3 regions of the Ensifer sp. ENS07 genome follow, and region 1 is predicted to be linked to each of the others. Evidence: predicted binding sites of a transcription regulator. Region 1 holds the regulator's gene; each other region holds the start of a gene.

Region 1 (6,462 bases):
AGACGTTGTGCCCGCGGGCGCGATGTTCCTGGTTCATCGAGATCCAGGTGTCGGTCACGACGCAATTGGCGTCGGCGACGGCCTGTTCGGCGTCATGACACAAAAGGACCTCGCCGCCATTGTTGCGCGCCCAGTTCAGGAACTTGTCCTGCGGCTCGGAACCGAGCGGCACGGCCATGTTCATGCGGTATCCGAAGCGGGCAGAACCTTCGATCAGCGAATGCAGCACGTTATTGCCGTCGCCGGTCCAGGCAATCGTCTTGCCCTTTACCGGACCGCGATGCTCCTCGAAGGTCAGGATATCGGCCATGATCTGGCAGGGGTGCGTATCGTCGGTCAGGCCGTTGATGACCGGGACCGTCGCATGCTCGGCCAGTTCCAGAAGGCGGCGATGGTCGGTGGTGCGGATCATGATGGCGTCGACGTAACGCGAGAGCACCTTGGCCGTGTCGCCGATCGTCTCGGCGCGGCCGAGCTGCATTTCGGTGCCCGACAGAAACAGGGTTTCGCCGCCGAGCTGGCGCATGCCGACATCGAAGGAAACGCGGGTGCGGGTGGAGGGCTTTTCGAAGATCATCGCCAGCATCTTGCCGGCGAGCGGCTTCTCGGCAGTTCCGGCCTTGGTCGCCGCCTTTCGGACGCGCGCATCGTCGATGATCGTCCGGAGGTCGGCGGCCGTCATGGCCGAAAGATCGAGAAAATGTCTGGTGCCTGCCATCGTACTCGGTTCCTGTCTGAAAAATCGGTCCCTGGTGCGGCACGCTATCCACGTGCCCGCACGAAGGTCATTCTAACGCCTTAGTCGTCCCTGGGTCGCTACCTTCAGGCCGCGGCGTTGCCGCTTGCCTTGCGAACCGCCTCGGCGGCGCGTTCGATACGTGCGAGCCCCTCGCGCGCCTCTTCCGCCGTCACGGTCAGCGGCGGCAGCAGACGCAGCACATTTTCGCCCGCCGGCACGGCCAGGAGCTTTTCGCCGCGGATTTCCTTCAGCAGATCGGCCGAAGGGCCCTTCACCTTGATGCCCAGCATCAAACCGTCGCCGCGGATGTCCTCGATGACATCAGGGAAACGGTCCTTGAGCGACGCAAGGCCCTGGCGGAAGACCAGCGCGACATCGCGCACATGCGTCAGGAATCCGTCGGCCAGAACGACGTCGAGCACGGCGTTGCCGACGGCCATGGCCAGCGGGTTGCCGCCATATGTGGAGCCATGCGTGCCCGCCACCATACCAGATGCGGCTTCCTCAGTCGCGAGGCAGGCGCCGAACGGGAAGCCACCGCCGATACCCTTGGCGACCGCCATGATATCCGGACGGATATCCGCCCATTCATGGGCAAACAGCTTGCCGGTACGGCCGACGCCGGTCTGGACCTCGTCGAGGATCAAGAGCAGGCCGAACTCGTCGCAAAGCGCGCGCAGTTCCTGCATAAATTCCTTGGTCGCCGGACGGATGCCGCCCTCGCCCTGGATCGGCTCGATCAGGATCGCTGCGGTTTCCTCGGTGATCGCATTCTTGACCGCGGCGATGTCGCCGAACGGAACCTGGTAGAAGCCCGGCGCCTTCGGCCCGAAACCTTCGATGTATTTCTGCTGACCACCGGCGGCGATCGTCGCGATCGTGCGGCCGTGGAAGGCGCCTTCGAAGGTGATGACGTGGAACTTCTCCGGGTGGCCCTTGGAGAAGTGGTAACGCCGTGCCGTCTTGATGGCGCATTCCAGCGCTTCCGCGCCCGAATTGGTGAAGAAGACCTTGTCGGCAAAGGTCACTGCCGTCAGCCGGCGGCCGAGGCTTTCCTGGCCCGCAATTTCATAAAGGTTGGACAGGTGCCAGACCTTGTCGGCCTGCGCCTTCAGCGCCTCGACCAGGTGCGGGTGCGCGTGGCCGAGCGAGTTCACGGCAACGCCGGCACCGAAATCGAGATAACGCGTGCCGTCTTCAGCGATCAGCCAGGCGCCCTCTCCTCGCTCGAAACGCAACGGCGCGCGCATGTAGGTATCGTAAAGCGGCGTGGTTGCAGTCATGCGAGGCTCTCCTTCACTCCAGATCGACATCGATCCCGCGCCTCACGCGGGCCGATAAAAATCAAAAATGCCGCCTTTCGGCGGCGCAGGCACTATTCCCATTTCGCGCTGCAATGTCAACAAAACCAAGCCTTGCAGCGCAACATGAAGGGTCGATTCCTGGCAGCAGAAAAATCGTCCGGGAGGGCTTGCAAAAATGCAACGCTGGCCGAGCAAGTTGGGGAAAACTACGAAATCGATTCGGCCTGATTCCCGGGACTCTTGCCACAGAGTCCAGCGGTCAGTACGTTAACATTCAATTACTAGACGCATGCGGCGGACCTAGTCACCAAAAGAGTTATCGCGTTTGCAACCCCGGGGTTTAGCCGGGGTGCGGTGAGGGATTCTGCCATCCCCAACGCTGAGAACGGAGAGTGCAGAAATGAACTGGACTGACGAGCGGGTGGAGAAACTGAAGAAGCTTTGGTCCGAGGGCCTGAGCGCAAGCCAGATCGCGGCGCAGCTCGGCGGCGTCAGCCGTAACGCTGTCATCGGCAAGGTTCACCGCCTGAGCCTGCCAGGTCGCGCCAAGGCCGGCGGCAGCACCACGACAGCAGCCCGTCCGAAGCGCCCGACTTCGGCACCGCGCGCACCGAACTACGCTTCGCGCGTTTCGACCCGCCCGGTTGCACGCGCGGCCGGCGCTGTCGTTCTCAAGGAAGAAATCGAAGTCGATCTCGTTGCCGAGCAGGATTTCAGCACCCGCACCGACGTTGTCGTGCCGATGTCGCGCCGCCTCGAGCTGACCCAGCTCACCGAGCGCACCTGCAAGTGGCCGATCGGCGACCCGCTGAAGGAAGAGTTTCACTTCTGCGGCAACGATTCCCCGGAAGCCTCGCCTTACTGCACCTTCCATGCGCGGCTGGCCTACCAGCCGTCGGGGGAGCGCCGCAGGGCCCGCTGAGAAGCTGGACGGCATCAATAAAAAAGGGGCCGATCGGCCCCTTTTTTTCTTGGCGACTTTCAGACCGCTCAGCTTTCGAGCGAATAGCCGGCGCCGCGAACGGTGCGGATGACGTCGGGCATGTTCGAGAAGTTCAGAGCCTTGCGCAGACGACCGACATGCACGTCGACGGTGCGCTCGTCGACATAGATGTCATGCCCCCAGACGCCATCCAGAAGCTGCGAGCGAGAGAAGACGCGGCCCGGCGAGGACATGAGGAACTCCAGAAGACGGAACTCGGTGGGGCCGAGGCGCACTTCGCGGCTGCGGCGATGAACGCGGTGGGTCTCGCGGTCGAGTTCGATGTCGCCGCAGCGAAGCAGCGTCGACAGCACCTCGGGCTTTGCCCGGCGCAGCATCGCCTTGACGCGCGCCATCAGCTCCGGCGTCGAGAAGGGCTTGACCACGTAGTCGTCGGCACCCGTCGCCAGACCCCGGACGCGCTCGCTTTCCTCGCCGCGCGCCGTCAGCATGATGATCGGCAGACGTTCGGTCTCCGGACGCTGGCGCAGCCGACGGCAAAGTTCAATGCCGGAAACACCGGGCAGCATCCAGTCGAGGATAAGCAGGTCGGGCAGCCGCTCCTGAAGCCGGATCTCCGCCTCGTCGCCCCGCAGGATCGTATCGACGTCGAAGCCCTCGGCTTCCAGATTGTAACGCAGCAGAACGCTCAGCGCCTCTTCGTCTTCGACTACGGCGATTTTTGGCAACATCAGGTAACGTCTCCTTACCGCGGGCGGCCTTTGGGCTCATCGGCCCGGCCGGCGCTCAGACACTCTAAATCTGGAGCACATCCGCCGTTTTCAAAGGCGGGGCGAAAACCGCATGCTTCAGATACAGGAATTCGGGGCCGCGACCGAAGCCGCGACCGGATCAGATTTCAAAGGGCATGCATGCTTACGGCGCGCTTGGCGCTCAGTCGTTGACCGAGCCCAGCGTCGACGTAGTGTCATCCTTCGGACGCTCGCCTTCCGGCTGAGCACCCGTCGCCATGTAATAGATCGTCTCAGCGATATTGGTCGCGTGGTCGCCGATGCGCTCGATGTTCTTGGCGCAGAACAGAAGATGCGTGCAGGGCGTGATGTTGCGCGGATCTTCCATCATGTAGGTCAAGAGCTCGCGGAACAGCGAGGTGTAGATCGCGTCGATCTCCTCGTCACGCTCGCGGATGCTGTTGGCCTTTTCCGGCGAGCGCGAGGCGTAGACGTCGAGCACTTCCTTGAGCTGGACGAGAGCGAGCTCTGCCAGATGCTCGAGGCCACGGGCGAGCTTGCGCGGAATGCCGGAGCCGGCGACCGCGATCACGCGCTTGGCGGTGTTCTTGCCAAGGTCGCCGACGCGTTCCAGATCGGAGGCGATGCGGATCGACCCCATGATCTCACGCAGGTCGGCGGCGACCGGCTGACGCTTGGCGATCGTGACGATCGCCTTCTCACCGATCTGGCGCTCGGCGTCGTCGAGGACGGTGTCGTCCGAGATCACCTTCTGTGCGAGAGCCAGGTCGGAGTTGACCAGCGCGCGAACGGACTCGGCGACCATCTGTTCGGCGAGGCCGCCCATCTCCGAGATGCGGCGCGTCAGGTACTTCAGTTCTTCGTCATAGGCGGACATGATATGCATGGACATGATCGTCGATCCTTACGGGCGCTTTGCAGTTACTGTTGCAGCCTTATGCGGCCTCAGCCGAAGCGGCCCATGATGTAATCCTGGGTGCGCTGGTCATCCGGATTGGTGAACATCTTGTCGGTGTCGTTCTCCTCGACGAGATTGCCGAGGTGGAACATGGCGGTGCGCTGCGAAACGCGGGCGGCCTGCTGCATCGAGTGGGTCACGATGACGATCGTGAAGTTCGTGCGCAGCTCGTGGATGAGCTCTTCGACCTTGGCGGTCGCGATCGGATCGAGAGCCGAGCACGGCTCGTCCATGAGGATGACTTCCGGGCTGACGGCGACGGCACGCGCGATGCAGAGACGCTGCTGCTGACCACCGGAAAGGCCGGTGCCGGGCTCCTGCAGACGATCCTTTACCTCGTTCCACAGACCGGCCTTCTGCAGGCTGGTCTCGACCACCTCGTCAAAGTCGGCCTTGGTGCGGGCAAGTCCGTGAATCCGCGGGCCGTAGGCGACGTTGTCGTAGATCGACTTCGGGAACGGGTTCGGCTTCTGGAAGACCATGCCGACGCGGGCGCGCAGTTCGACGACGTCGATCGTCGGGTCGTAGATGTCGTCCTCGTCGAGCGTGATCTTGCCGGTGACGCGGCAGTTCTCGATCGTGTCGTTCATGCGGTTCAGCGTGCGCAGGAAGGTCGACTTGCCGCAACCCGAAGGACCGATCAGCGCCGTGACCGTGTTCTCGCGGATGTTGAGGTTGACGTCGAAAAGCGCACGCTTCTCGCCGTAATAGACCGACACATCCTTGCCGATCATCTTGTAGGGCACGGTGTTCATTTTCTGATCCAGAGCCTTCTCGACTGCTGCTTCTGACATGATGTTCATAGTAATTACCTCACTACCAGCGGCGCTCAAAGCGACGTCGCAACAGAATGGCTCCAAGGTTCATGACGACCAGGAAGATGAGAAGAATGATGATTGCGCCGGAGGTGCGCTCGACGAAGGCGCGCTCCGCCTCATTGGCCCACATGTAGATCTGCACCGGCAGTGCCGTCGACGGTTCCATCGGCGAACCGGGAAAATCGACGACGAAGGCGACCATGCCGATCAGGAGCAGCGGCGCGGTTTCACCAAGCGCGTGGGCAAGACCGATGATGGTGCCGGTCAGGATGCCCGGCATCGCCAGCGGCAGCACGTGGTGGAAGATGGTCTGCATCTTCGACGCACCGAGACCGAGGGCCGCCGAGCGGATCGACGGCGGGACCGCCTTCAACGCCGCACGGGTGGCGATGATGATCGTCGGCAGGGTCATCAACGTCAGCACGAAGCCGCCGACGACGGCTGCCGAGCGCGGCATGCCGGCGAAGTTGATGAAGACGGCGAGACCCAGGAGGCCGTAGACGATCGACGGAACGGCCGCGAGGTTGTTGATGTTGACCTCGATCAGGTCGGTCAGCCGGTTCTTCGGCGCAAACTCCTCGAGGTAGATCGAGGCGGCGACGCCGATCGGAAGCGACAGCACCAGCACGATCAGCATCATGTAGAGCGAGCCGAGGGCAGCGACGCCGACGCCTGCCGCTTCGGGACGACTGGAGGCGCCGAAGGTGAAGATGCCGGTGTTGAAGCTCTTCTTCAGGATGCCGGCGCTCGCCAGCTCGTTCATCCAGGTCACCTGCTGGTCCTTGACCTTGCGCTTGCCCTCATCGACCGAGAGATCGATCTGGCCCTTGAAGGCGGAGTCGATGTTGGCCTCGGCCAGCAGCGTGACAGGAACCGTCTTGCCGATGATCGACGGGTCGGCGGCGACCATGTCGCGCAATAGCGTGCGGGAGCTCGCGGAAACCATGT
Region 2 (6,462 bases), on a different contig from region 1:
CTCGTCCGCTTCGCTCGGCATCCTCATGCAGCAGGGCATCGGCGATACGATCCGCATTTCGCTGACGCCTGAGCCCGGCGGCGACCGCACCCGCGAGGTGCAGGTGGCGCAGGAATTGCTGCAGGTCATGGGTTTCCGTCAGTTCATCCCCGTTGTTGCCGCCTGTCCCGGCTGCGGACGCACCACATCCACGGTGTTCCAGGAACTCGCCCAGAAGATCCAGGACGACATCCGCCGCAACATGCCGGTCTGGCGCGAGAAGTATCCCGGCGTCGAGGGCCTGAAGGTCGCGGTCATGGGTTGCATCGTCAACGGCCCGGGCGAAAGCAAACATGCCGACATCGGCATCTCTTTGCCCGGCACCGGCGAAATGCCGGCCGCCCCCGTATTCATCGACGGCGAGAAGGCAATGACGCTGCGCGGCCCCAACATTGCCGGCGACTTCGAGACGCTGGTTTCCGACTATATCGAGAAGCGCTACGGCCGCGGCCAGGCGGCGGCCGAATAACGGACAGCCCGTCTACGGCAATTGTGGGCGATCAGAGCCGCGACGTCAGCAGCTTCAGCCCGGCAAAGGCAAAGAAACCGGCCATCAGGCTTTCGATCAGCCGCCTGGACTTCAGATAAGCGCGGTGTACCGGCGTGAGCGAGAAGACGATCGCAAAGCCGCAGAAGGTCATCAGACCCAAGACCATGCAGCCGCCGATAAAAGTGGCGGTAACGCCGACCGGCGCGCCCGCGGGCATGCCGAGTGACACCAGCATGATCCAGGAGAAGATCGCCTTGGGGTTCGTCAGGTGGATGCCGAGCCCCTTGAGATAGAGCCGCTTCAGCGAGGTCTGCACCTTTGCCGTCGGTACGATCGCGCTCTTGTCGCTGCGCATGGCGGCGCGCAGTGCGTTATAGGCGAGCCAGAAGAGATAGCAGGCGCCGGCGATCTTCAAGACGATGATCGCGTGGCCATAGGCGCGGATCAGCGCCGAGAGACCGGAGGCCGTCAGCATTGCCCAGGTGTAACTTCCCGTCAGAACGCCAAGGGCAAGCGCCAGGCCCGCCTTTCGTCCCTGGCTGACCGAGGTGGTGATGATCGCCAGGATCGCCGGCCCCGGCGATGCGGTCGCGATCAGATAGGCGGTCCAGGCAATGAGAAGCTGCGGCAGATAGGGCGTCAGGTCGAACATGCGAGAAAAGCTCCGGCTCGGTCGCCGGAGGCTAGATCAGTTCGTCGCCGGTTTGAAACAGCGAAATGTCACCGAGACAACTTAGAGGATCTCGTCTAGCGCCTCGATCAGGCGCGCGCATTCGGCATCGGTGCCGATGGTGATGCGCAGGAAATCGGAGATGCGCGGCTTGGCGAAATGGCGCACCAGCACGGCGCGCTCGCGGAGCGCCTTCACCAGCGTTTCTCCGCGATGGCCGGGATGCCGTGCGAAAACGAAGTTTGCCGACGAAGGCAGCACCTCGAAGCCGCGCGCTGTCAGTTCGGCCGTGAGCCGGTCGCGCGACGCGATGATCTTGGCGCGAGTCTCCTCGAACCAGGTTTCATCCTCGATCGCTGCGATGGAGCCGGCCTGGGCCGGGCGGCCGAGCGGATAGGAGTTGAAGCTGTCCTTCACCCGCTCCAGCGCCTCGATCAGCGGGCGCTGGCCAATGGCGAAGCCGACGCGCAAGCCCGCAAGTGCGCGCGACTTGGAGAAGGTCTGGACGACCAAGAGGTTCTCGTATTTCGAAACCAGTTCTGCGGCCGACTGGCCGCCGAAATCGACATAGGCCTCGTCGATGACGACGGGCTGGTCCGGATGGCTTGCGACCAGCCGCTCGATGTCGGCGAGCGGCAAAGCGATGCCGGTCGGGGCATTCGGGTTCGGCAGGATGATGGCGCCGCAGGGCCGGTCGTAGTCGGCGAGATCGATCTCGAAGCGATCGCTGAGCGGGATCTCGACCGTGTCGATCTCGAAGAGCCGCGCATAGGTCGAATAGAAGCTGTAGGAGATATCCGGATAGAGCAGCGGCGCGTCGTGCTTCAGCAAGCCGGCGAAGATGTGCGCCAGCACCTCGTCCGAGCCGTTGCCGACGAAGACTTCTTCGGCGGTCACGCCATAGCGTACGGCGATGGCCTGGCGCAGCTTCAGCGCCAGCGGGTCCGGATAAAGGCGAAGATCGCTGCTCGCTGCCGCGGCGATCGCGTCGAGCACCTTCTCAGACGGACCGTAGGGGCATTCGTTGGTGTTGAGCTTCACCAGGTTGGCGATGCGCGGCTGTTCGCCAGGCACGTAGGGCTTCAGCTTGGAGACGATCGGCGACCAGTATTTGCTCATGGATCTAGCTCCTGCGATTGGCGATGAAACGGGCGGCTTCGACGAGAATGGCCGAGCGCGCTCCATAGGGCGCAAGCAGCGCTTCGGCTTCGACGACCAGTTGCTCCAGCCGGTCTTCCGCCCAGGTCTGGCCGTTGAGCGCGACCAGCGTGCCCTTGCCACGGGCGGCGTCCTTGCCGGTTGCCTTGCCCATGGTCTCCGCATCCGCGGTAAGGTCGAGCAGGTCGTCGGCAAGCTGGAAGGCAAGGCCGATCTTTTCGCCGAAGGCGCGAAGCCGCGCGCGGTCCTCCTTCGAAGCGCCGGCGACGATGGCGCCAGCCTCGCAGGCAAAGCGGATCAGGGCACCTGTCTTCATCGCCTGCAGCGTGACGATCCCGGCCTCGTCCGGTGGCGACTTTTCCGCGGCCAGGTCGAGCGCCTGTCCGCCGGCCATGCCGCCGTGGCCGGCGGCGCGTCCGAGCGCCAGGATCAGTTCCACCTTCTGCGCATCCGAAAGCGCTGTCTCGGGTGCTGCGATGATATCGAAGGCGAAGGTCAGCAGGCTGTCGCCGGCAAGAATCGCCGTCGCCTCATCGAAGGCCCTGTGCACGGTCGGCTGGCCGCGGCGCATGTCGTCGTCGTCCATCGCCGGCAGGTCGTCATGGACCAGCGAATAGCAATGCACGCATTCGAGTGCCGCGCCGACGCGCAAGGCCGCATCGCGATTGCCGCCGAGCAGATCGGCGCATTCGATCACCAGGAAGGGGCGCAGACGCTTGCCGCCGTTCAGCACGCCGTGGCGCATGGCCGCGAGCAGGTTTGCCGGCCGGGCGATTTCGTCGGCTTCCGTCGTCTGGCCGAGCAGACGTTCCAGCAGACCCTCGACGGTGCGGGCATTGGTGGCGAGGCGACGGGTAAAAGGCGATGTGTCCTGGCTCATGCGCGCTCTTTGACATGGGCGAAGAGGGCTTTCAACGGGGATTCGTGTCGCAGCCGCGCGCTTTCCCTGGGACAGCCTTCTCCGCGCCTTGCCTTTTGCCAGAAAGCCCGTTCAACTCTGCCTGCGCATGCACTAAGAGAAGCGGATGGACAGCGAGGTGAACAGTCAGGCCGCGAACGTCGTTCCGGAAGCGCGCGAGGAGGGCGAATTGCCTTCCAGTCGCTGGTCTTCGCTTCGCCGGACGTTGCGCACGCGTCGCCGCCAGATCGTCCTGGCTGTTCTGGGCTTTCTCGTCCTTCCCTACGCGCTGATCGTTCTCTACCTGGTGGAGTTCATCCATCCCGTCTCGACGCTCATGCTGCGCGATCTCGTGCTGCTGCGCGGCTACGATCGGCAATGGGTCGAGTTCGATGATATCGCCCCGGTTCTAGTGCAGTCGGTGATGATGTCGGAGGACGGGCAGTTTTGCGCCCATGACGGCGTCGACTGGGGCCAGATGCGGGGCGTGGTCGAGGATGCGCTCGAAGGGGAATCCACCCGCGGCGCGAGCACCATTCCGATGCAGACGGTCAAGAACCTCTATCTCTGGAACGGTCGCTCCTTCCTGCGCAAGGGCATGGAACTGCCGCTGGCGGTCGCCGCCGACTTCGTGTGGAGCAAGCGGCGGATGATGGAGATCTATCTGAACATCGCCGAATGGGGCGACGGGATCTATGGTATCGAGGCGGCCGCCCGCCATCATTTCGGGGTTTCGGCGTCGAAGCTCTCGCGCCGGCAGGCGGCGCTGCTTGCGGTCTCGCTGCCCAATCCGAAGGAGCGCAACGCCGGAAAACCCGGCCGCGGGCTCAAGCGCCTGGCGAACCTGATCGAGCGCCGCGCCAGCCGCTCCGGCGGTTACATCACCTGCCTTTATAACTAGGATCAGACCTTTTCATTGGATGCGCTCGCTGGGCGATGTCATGCTCGCGTAGTAGAGTTCTGCCATCTGGGCCTCTCTCCCTTCGAAAGGCCCGATTGCTCCATGACCTTGATTTCCCCCTCGCTTTTCGCCCTTGGCCGTAGCGCCAACGATGCCCCGCCGAGACATCTCGGAACGCGCTACAACACCGAAGGCCAGTTCCTTTCGGAACCGGGCAACACGGTTGTGTCTCACGTTGCCGCCGGATCGCCGTCCGAGGCCGCCGTGCTTGCGGTGCGCGACCGGGTGATGGCGATGCCCGAGGCGGGGCAGTTCGCCTTTACCCACCCGTCCAGCCTGCACATGACGATCTTCCAGGGCATCATCGAACACCGCCGGAAGCTCCCTTACTGGCCGGCCGACATGCCGCTCGATACGCCGATCGAGGTGATGACGGCGCACTACCGCGAACGGCTTGCGCATTTTGCGCCGCTGGAGCAGTTCCGCGCCCGCGTGACCGAGATCACGCCGACGGGCCTTGCGCTCGAAGGCGACGGTGCCGCCGACCGCGCCTGTCTCAAGGCCTGGCGCGACGCTTTCGCGGAAGCCTTCGGCTATCGCCATCCGGATCATGACGACTACCAATTCCACATCACCTATGCTTACCCCGTCGACTGGCTCGACGATGCGGCGCTGCCGCGCTGGCAGGCGATGCTGGACGAGCAGCTCGCTTTTCTGCGCGAGCAGGCGCCGGTGATCGCGCTCGATCCGCCGGCCTTCTGCTCGTTCGAGGACATGAACCATTTCGAGGAACTGATCGTTTTCTCGGAGAGACCAGCAATCAAGGAACAGAAATGACCGGACTTACACTCTATGTCGGCAACAAGAACTATTCGTCCTGGTCGATGCGGCCATGGATCGCGATGACGGCAGTCGGCATCGATTTCTCGGACGTGGTCATTCCGTTCGATTTCGCCGCCGGCAATCCGGAGATCCGGGCGATCTCGCCGACCGGAAAGGTGCCGCTGCTGCGCCACGGGGACCTGCTTATCTGGGAATCGCTGGCGATCATCGAATATGTCGCCGAACTCTTTCCCGACGCCGGGCTGTGGCCGGCCGACCCTCAGGCGCGCGCCCGGGCGCGCAGCTATTCGATGGAGATGCTGTCCGGTTTTCGCGCTCTGCGTGGTGCCTGCCCGATGAACATCCGTCGGCCAAAGCAGGCGCTGGACGTTGGCGCGGACGTCCGCGCGGACGTGGCACGTATCGAGCAGATCTGGACGGAGGCGCTTGCGCGTTCCGGTGGCCCGTTCCTCTTCGGGTCCTTCAGCGCGGCCGATGCGATGTACGCGCCTGTGGTTAACCGCTTCGACGTCTACGATCTCGTTGCGGATCGAGAAACGCTCGGCTACATGAACCGCGTGAAGGCACATCCGGCGTTCCTGAAATGGGAGGAGGCCGCCCGCGCAGAGCCGTGGGTCGTCGCCGAAGACGAGGTCTGAAAAGGTCGAGTCGAAAAATTGCCCGTGGGGACTGGTCAAACGGCAGTTGTCCATGTATAAGCGCGCCAAATTTCCGTGATTAACATCTGTTTTACACGGCCATTTCGGCTGCTGAACAGTGTTTGCCCGATAAGTGGAGAATGAAATGGCTGTACCTAAAAGAAAAACGAGCCCGTCCAAGCGTGGCATGCGCCGTTCGGCTGACGCTCTGAAGACCCCGACCTACGTCGAAGACAAGAACTCCGGCGAACTGCGTCGCCCGCACCACATCGACCTGAAGACCGGCATGTACCGTGGCCGTCAGGTTCTGACCCCGAAGGAAAGCGCATAAGCGTTTCCGTTCGCGGATTAGGTTCAAAGGGCTGGCTCTGCCGGCCCTTTTGTTTTGCATCTGACATGATCTTGCTTGGACGCCGTGGTATCGCTGGCGCCTTGCGTGACGACGCCGCATATACATGGTCCACCATAAACGCGGTCAAGGAGTTCTGATGCTTGCTGCCATACCGCTGCTGATCCTACCTTTTGCAATCTACAATCTCGCGATGATCGGAATGTTCGGCGGCCTCGCCGGCCTGAACGCCGACATGGTGTCGCTCTCCATGCTATCAGGCGCGACCTGGACGATGCGCTTCGGCGACCTTCTGATCGTCGGCGCCCTGCTGCTGCTCTTCGTCGAATTGCTGAAAGCGACGCGCACGAGCAGCCGCGCACTGATGGATCATCTGCTCTCGATGATCCTGTTCATCGTCTTTTTGATCGAATTTCTGCTGCTCGCACCGGCGGCAACGCAGCTCTTCTTCATCCTGATGACCATCAGCTTCATCG
Region 3 (6,462 bases), on a different contig from region 1:
CACGCTTCATCGCGTTGCGGTGTCCGAGATAGTGGCTGAGCTCGGATGGATGGGCGATTTCCGGGGGGCCATTCTCAAGTTTCAGGTGCCCGCTTTCGGGCCTCAACAACCCCGCAAGAACCCGCAGCAAAGTGGACTTGCCGGAGCCGTTCGGACCCGTCACGACAAGGGCTTCCGAGGCGTCGAGAATAAAGGAAATATCGTTAAAAATCAGGTCCTCACCGCGCTTCGCGCTCAACCCTTCAGCCATGAGGCGCATGAATTTTCAGCTTCCCTTCACTCTCTTTGCCGCAGGGCAAAAAAAAGTCCCGTTTCGACCTTCGTTGCTCTGGCACGTTTTGGAGAAATTATCTATAAGGCGGCCAACACGCCAGCGGTCGGCGTGAATTTCATCCTAGCGCCGAACATGGAATGAATTTCCACGTACGGACAGCGGAAATGGCCGCACCCGCATCCCAATTCGCGCTTCACAGGCGCTCGGGCGTTCGTACGTCAGTTTTTGGCGATCAGACGGAACGGGGTATTATCCAGTGTCCAAATCCCTAGACAGCTTCAATTGTCGCTCCACGCTCACCGTCAACGGTGTCGACTACGTCTATTACAGCCTGCCCAAGGCTGAGGCGAACGGTCTCGCCGGCGTTTCCAAGCTGCCCTATTCGATGAAGGTTCTGCTCGAGAACCTGCTGCGCAACGAAGATGGCCGCTCCGTCACCAAGAAGGACATCGAGAACGTTGCCGCCTGGCTCAACGACAAGGGCACGGCTGAAAACGAAATCGCCTACCGCCCGGCCCGCGTTCTGATGCAGGACTTCACCGGCGTGCCTGCTGTCGTCGACCTCGCGGCGATGCGCGACGCCATGGTCTCGCTCGGTGGCGACCCGGAAAAGATCAACCCGCTCGTCCCCGTCGACCTCGTCATCGACCACTCCGTCATCGTCGACGAATTCGGCACCCCGAACGCCTTTGCCCGCAACGTCGAGCTCGAGTACGAGCGCAACGGCGAGCGCTACCGCTTCCTGAAGTGGGGCCAGCAGGCGTTCAAGAACTTCCGCGTCGTTCCGCCCGGCACCGGCATCTGTCACCAGGTCAATCTGGAGTATCTGGGCCAGACCGTCTGGACCCGTGAAGAAGATGGCGTCGTCACCGCCTACCCGGACACCTGCGTCGGCACCGACAGCCACACCACCATGATCAACGGTCTCGGCGTTCTCGGCTGGGGCGTGGGCGGCATCGAAGCGGAAGCTGCCATGCTCGGCCAGCCGGTCTCCATGCTCCTGCCTGAGGTCATCGGCTTCAAGCTCACCGGCAAGCTCAAGGAAGGCGTCACCGCGACCGACCTCGTGCTTATGGTCGTGCAGATGCTGCGCAAGAAGGGCGTTGTCTCGAAGTTCGTCGAATTCTTCGGCCCGGGCCTCGACAACATGACGCTCGCCGACCGCGCCACCATCGGCAACATGGGTCCGGAATACGGTGCCACCTGCGGCTTCTTCCCGGTCGACAGCGAAACCATCAACTACCTCACCATGTCCGGCCGTGAAGAGCAGCGCATCGCTCTCGTCGAAGCCTATTCCAAGGCTCAGGGCATGTGGCGTGACGGTGACGGTTCCGAGCTCGTCTTCACCGACACGCTCGAACTCGACCTCGGCGACGTCGTTCCGGCCATGGCTGGCCCGAAGCGTCCGGAAGGCCGCATCCCGCTCGAAAGCATCGCATCGGGCTTCGCAACCTCGCTTGAAGGCGACTACAAGAAGCCGGGCCAGCTTTCGAACCGCTATGCCGTCGAAGGTACCGATTTCGATCTCGGCCATGGCGACGTTGCCATCGCTGCGATCACGTCCTGCACCAACACCTCCAACCCGTCGGTCCTGATCGCTGCCGGCCTGCTCGCCCGCAACGCGGTCGCCAAGGGCCTGAAGTCCAAGCCGTGGGTCAAGACCTCGCTCGCACCGGGATCGCAGGTCGTCGGCGAATACCTCGCCAAGTCCGGCCTGCAGAAGGACCTCGACGCGCTCGGCTTCAACCTCGTCGGCTTCGGCTGCACGACCTGCATCGGCAACTCCGGCCCGCTGCCGGCCCCGATCTCGAAGACGATCAACGACAAGGGCCTGATCGCCGCCGGCGTTCTTTCGGGCAACCGTAACTTCGAAGGCCGCATCTCGCCGGACGTCCAGGCGAACTACCTCGCTTCGCCGCCGCTCGTCGTCGCCTACGCGCTTGCAGGTTCCGTCCAGAAGGACCTGACCAACGAGCCGCTCGGCGAAGACCAGGACGGCAAGCCGGTCTTCCTCAAGGACATCTGGCCGACCTCCAAGGAAATCCAGGAGTTCATCTTCAAGTACGTCACCCGCGAACTTTACGCGACCAAGTACGCCGACGTGTTCAAGGGCGACGAAAACTGGCAGGCCGTTCAGGTTCCTCCGGGCCAGACCTATGCCTGGGACGACGGTTCGACCTACGTGCAGAACCCGCCCTACTTCGTCGGCATGGGCAAGTCCGGTTCGGGCATCTCCGACATCAAGGGCGCCCGCGTGCTTGGTCTCTTCGGCGACAAGATCACCACCGACCACATCTCGCCGGCCGGTTCGATCAAGGCGGCCTCGCCGGCCGGTGCCTACCTCATCGGTCACGGCGTCGGCGTTGCCGACTTCAACCAGTACGGCACGCGTCGTGGCAACCATGAGGTGATGATGCGCGGCACGTTTGCCAACATCCGCATCCGCAACCACATGCTCGGCCCGAACGGCAAGGAAGGTGGCTACACCATCCACTATCCGTCCAAGGAAGAGATGTCGATTTACGACGCCGCCATGCAGTACAAGGAAGAGGGCGTTCCGCTCGTCATCTTCGCCGGCGTCGAATACGGCAACGGTTCGTCGCGCGACTGGGCTGCCAAGGGCACCAACCTGCTCGGCGTCAAGGCCGTCATCGCGCAGTCCTTCGAGCGTATCCACCGCTCGAACCTCGTCGGCATGGGTGTCATTCCCTTCGTCTTCGAGGAAGGCACGACCTGGGAATCGCTTGGCCTCAAGGGCGATGAGATCGTCACGATCGAAAACCTCGCCAATGTCCAGCCGCGCGAAAAGCGCGTTGCCAAGGTAACCTACGGCGACGGCAGCGTGAAAGATGTGCCGCTCGTCTGCCGTATCGATACGCTGGATGAAGTGACCTACGTCAACAACGGTGGCATCCTGCAGACGGTTCTGCGCGACCTCGCCGCCTAATCGCGCGAGCGCATACGAGGCTCCGGAGCCGGGACGCCGAAAGGCGCCCCGGCTCTTTCTTTGAGGTGCACCTGCCGACGATCCGGTGCCGGGTCGCGCTCACTTGCCACCTCACTCCAACGTGACTTCCCGTTGATGCAGGGGCGTCGTATGTAGTGAACTCCCCCACAAGGAGTAGGCCGACGGCCGGTAACGAAGTGACGCCATGACATCCGCAGACCGTTCTTTCATTCGCCCTGTTGCACTGGCTTTCGGGCTGCTCGCAGCCGCCGGTGCCCCTGCCGGGGCGCAGGAGAAACAGGCGGTCAAGGGCGTTGTCGAACTGTTCACCAGCCAGGGCTGTTCGTCCTGTCCGCCGGCGGATGCGGCGCTGAAGTCGCTGGTCGACGAGGGCGATGTGGTGGCGCTCGCCTATCACGTCGACTACTGGAACTATCTCGGCTGGGCCGACACGCTGGCATCGAAGGAAAACACCGAGCGGCAATATGCCTATGCGCGCATGCTCGGGCGCAACGGCGTCTACACGCCCCAGGCGATCCTGAATGGCCGCGACCACTTGAACGGCGGCAATCTGCAGGCAATCAAGACGCGGCTGGAAACGATGAAGGCGGAAGGCAAAGGGCTTGCCGTTCCCGTCGGCGCCAAGATCCTCGGCGAAGAAATCCAGATCACCATCGGTAGCGGCATCGGCAAGGCCAACGTCGTCGTCGTCTATTTCGACCGCGCCAAGATCGTGAAGATGGAGAAGGGGGAGAACCGCGGCAAGGAAGTCCCCTATTGGCATGCGGTGCGTGACATACAGACGATCGGCATGTGGGACGGCCAGCCCGCGTCCTTCACGCTGCCGGCGACGGTGCTGACCGAGCGCCCGGGAAACAGCGGCTGCGCGATCCTGCTGCAATCGATGAAGGACAAGGAAACGCCGGGTGCCATCATCGGCGCTGCGGCCGTGCTCGCCGGCCCTCAGGGCAAATTGTAGGGACGGCGAAGCGCAAGGGGTTGGTTCGGCCCGGCAGCATCGAGGGGCTGGGGCTGAGGGTTCGAAGTTACCGGACCGAACCGGCCATAACTGCGTTCGGTGAACTCCCGCAGCATGACGATCTGACCGGACATACGGTGGCAACGACTCTGTCCGTCAGCGCCCGCGAGTTTTGCGATGAATTGGGGCGCCGGTTTGACTGAAATGGGGCAGAGGCAAGAAATGACCTCATCGTCCCATGGCTTCCAGCTTGCTTTTCGGCTCGTGTCAGGCACACTGTAATCGTTCTGTCACAACAGAAGGCCGGATTGCCGATGACCGATGAGCCGGATTTGCCGCAAGGCGAGGCGCGCCATCAGCGCGAGACCACTTCCGAAGTGGTCATCGATCTACACGAATACAAGAACGCCAAGAACGCTCCCCCCATCACTTTCCATCGTCGCGAATTGGATCAGATCCTGTGGGTCTACGGCCGTATGGTCGGCGAAGGCGAGTGGCGGGACTACGCGATCGACCACCTGAGGGACCGCGCGGTCTTCTCAGTGTTCAAGCGTTCGGGCGAAATGCCGCTCTACCGGATCGAGAAGAACCCGAAACTGGCCGCGAAACAGGGCGCCTATAGCGTGCTGAACATTCACGGCACGATCCTGAAGCGCGGTCACGAGCTCGCCCAGGTGCTCAAGGTATTCGACAAGGTGCTGAGGCTGGTGGAAACCTGACCAGCGGGAAAGGGTGCCATCAGGAGACGCACGCCGACGTCACGGGCAGCAACGGCACGACCTGCCTACGGCGCGCTGCGAGGCGCTTCGCCGACTGACATTCTTCAGCAAGCGATGGTCACTGGTAGAGGGTGTCCGGATAGACGTCTTCCGGCGGGTCGGTCGCCTGGCCCTCGCCGAGCGCGAGCTGCATGATCGTCGTGTCGAGCCAGCGGCCATGCTTGAAGCCGGTCGCTTTCATCGTGCCCTGGAGTTCGAAGCCGAGCGACCGGTGCACGGCGATCGAGGCCGGATGGGCACCGCCGATCACCGCGACCATCTGGCGGAAGCCGAGTTCCGTGCAACGCCGGACGAGTTCGACCAGCAGCGCCTTGCCGGCACCCTTGCCGCGCGCTTCCGGCGCCAGGTAGATGGAATCCTCGACCAGGAAGCGATAGGCCGTGCGCGTGCGGAAGCCGGATGCGTAGGCATAGCCGATGATCGTCCCGCCCGCGTCTACCGCAACCATGTACGGGTAGCCGCTGCCGATGATCGTTTCGAACCGCGCCCGCATCTCCTTTTCGGATGGCGGGTTGATCTCGTAGGTCGCAACCCCGTGCAACACGGATTCGCGATAGATCTCGGTGATGACGGGAAGATCGGCCAGGGTGGCGTCGCGCAGGGTCAGGGACATGGCTAAAGACTTTGATCCCAAGGTTTCGTCGTCCTTTCACTCCCACGGAGTCCGGACGCTTTCAAGCTGCTTCAGCAAACAAAAAAGGCGGCCGAAGCCGCCTTTTCCGTGTGCTGTTCAGACTTAGTTGTTCCGGTTGCCCATGAACTGGAGCAGGAACATGAACAGGTTGATGAAGTCGAGGTAGAGCGTCAGCGCGCCCATGATCGCCTTGCGGCCGGCAACGGCGCTGTCATCGGCTTCGTAGTACATTTCCTTGATCTTCTGCGTGTCGTAGGCGGTGAGGCCAGCGAAGATCAGCACGCCGATCACGCTGATCGCGAAGGCGAGCGCCGAAGAGGCGAGGAAGATGTTGACGATCGACGCGATGATGACGCCGAACAGACCCATGATCAGGAACGAGCCCATGCCGGACAGGTCCTTCTTCGTGGTGTAGCCGTAAAGCGACAGGGCGCCGAACGAGGCGGCCGTCACGAAGAACGTCTGAACGATGCTCTGGCCGGTGTAGATCAGGAAGATCGACGACAGCGACAGGCCCATCAGGGCCGCATAGATCCAGAACGTCGTCTGCGCGGCAGAAACGCTCATGCTATTGATGCGGAAGCTCATGAAGAACACGAGCGCCAGCGGCGCCAGCATCACCACCCACTTCAGCGGGCTCGTATAGATCGCAGCACCGAAGGCAGTCAGCTGGCCATCCGAAAACGCCATTTGGAAGGCCAGGTAGGCCGCGACGCCAGTGATCGCCAGACCAAGCGCCATCAGGTTGTAGACCTTCAGCATGTATGCGCGAAGGCCTTCGTCAATCACGGCACCCGCCTGAGCGCCGGCGGGCGACATTCGGGTTTGGTAATTTCTCAGATCAGCCAT

The links. Region 1 encodes PhoB, which activates phosphate uptake and scavenging genes when phosphate is short. Its sites were predicted from a motif close to TGTCATNNANCTGTCAT; they were not measured.
Region 2: a site for PhoB is predicted at 4,193-4,209, ahead of IB277_RS25950 (DUF1868 domain-containing protein). Genes of this name have one in related genera too.
Region 3: a site for PhoB is predicted at 4,478-4,494, ahead of IB277_RS26140 (DUF2794 domain-containing protein). Genes of this name have one in related genera too.

What each region holds. Positions count from the first base shown of each region.
Region 1 is NZ_JACVBE010000004.1:457,579-464,040, reverse strand. It holds gene argF (ornithine carbamoyltransferase) at 1-718, opposite strand, end outside; gene IB277_RS17170 (aspartate aminotransferase family protein) at 823-2,022, opposite strand; gene IB277_RS17165 (GcrA family cell cycle regulator) at 2,444-2,965, shown strand; gene phoB (phosphate regulon transcriptional regulator PhoB) at 3,034-3,717, opposite strand; gene phoU (phosphate signaling complex protein PhoU) at 3,920-4,633, opposite strand; gene pstB (phosphate ABC transporter ATP-binding protein PstB) at 4,684-5,499, opposite strand; gene pstA (phosphate ABC transporter permease PstA) at 5,513-6,462, opposite strand, start outside.
Region 2 is NZ_JACVBE010000010.1:153,741-160,202, forward strand. It holds gene ispG (flavodoxin-dependent (E)-4-hydroxy-3-methylbut-2-enyl-diphosphate synthase) at 1-508, shown strand, start outside; gene IB277_RS25930 (LysE family translocator) at 540-1,181, opposite strand; gene hisC (histidinol-phosphate transaminase) at 1,263-2,318, opposite strand; gene IB277_RS25940 (polyprenyl synthetase family protein) at 2,323-3,237, opposite strand; gene mtgA (monofunctional biosynthetic peptidoglycan transglycosylase) at 3,383-4,156, shown strand; gene IB277_RS25950 (DUF1868 domain-containing protein) at 4,259-4,993, shown strand; gene IB277_RS25955 (glutathione S-transferase family protein) at 4,990-5,637, shown strand; gene rpmF (50S ribosomal protein L32) at 5,783-5,968, shown strand; gene IB277_RS25965 (membrane protein) at 6,126-6,462, shown strand, end outside.
Region 3 is NZ_JACVBE010000010.1:194,750-201,211, reverse strand. It holds gene ccmA (heme ABC exporter ATP-binding protein CcmA) at 1-259, opposite strand, end outside; gene acnA (aconitate hydratase AcnA) at 531-3,221, shown strand; gene IB277_RS26145 (thioredoxin family protein) at 3,427-4,200, shown strand; gene IB277_RS26140 (DUF2794 domain-containing protein) at 4,515-4,919, shown strand; gene IB277_RS26135 (GNAT family N-acetyltransferase) at 5,038-5,592, opposite strand; gene IB277_RS26130 (Bax inhibitor-1/YccA family protein) at 5,716-6,462, opposite strand.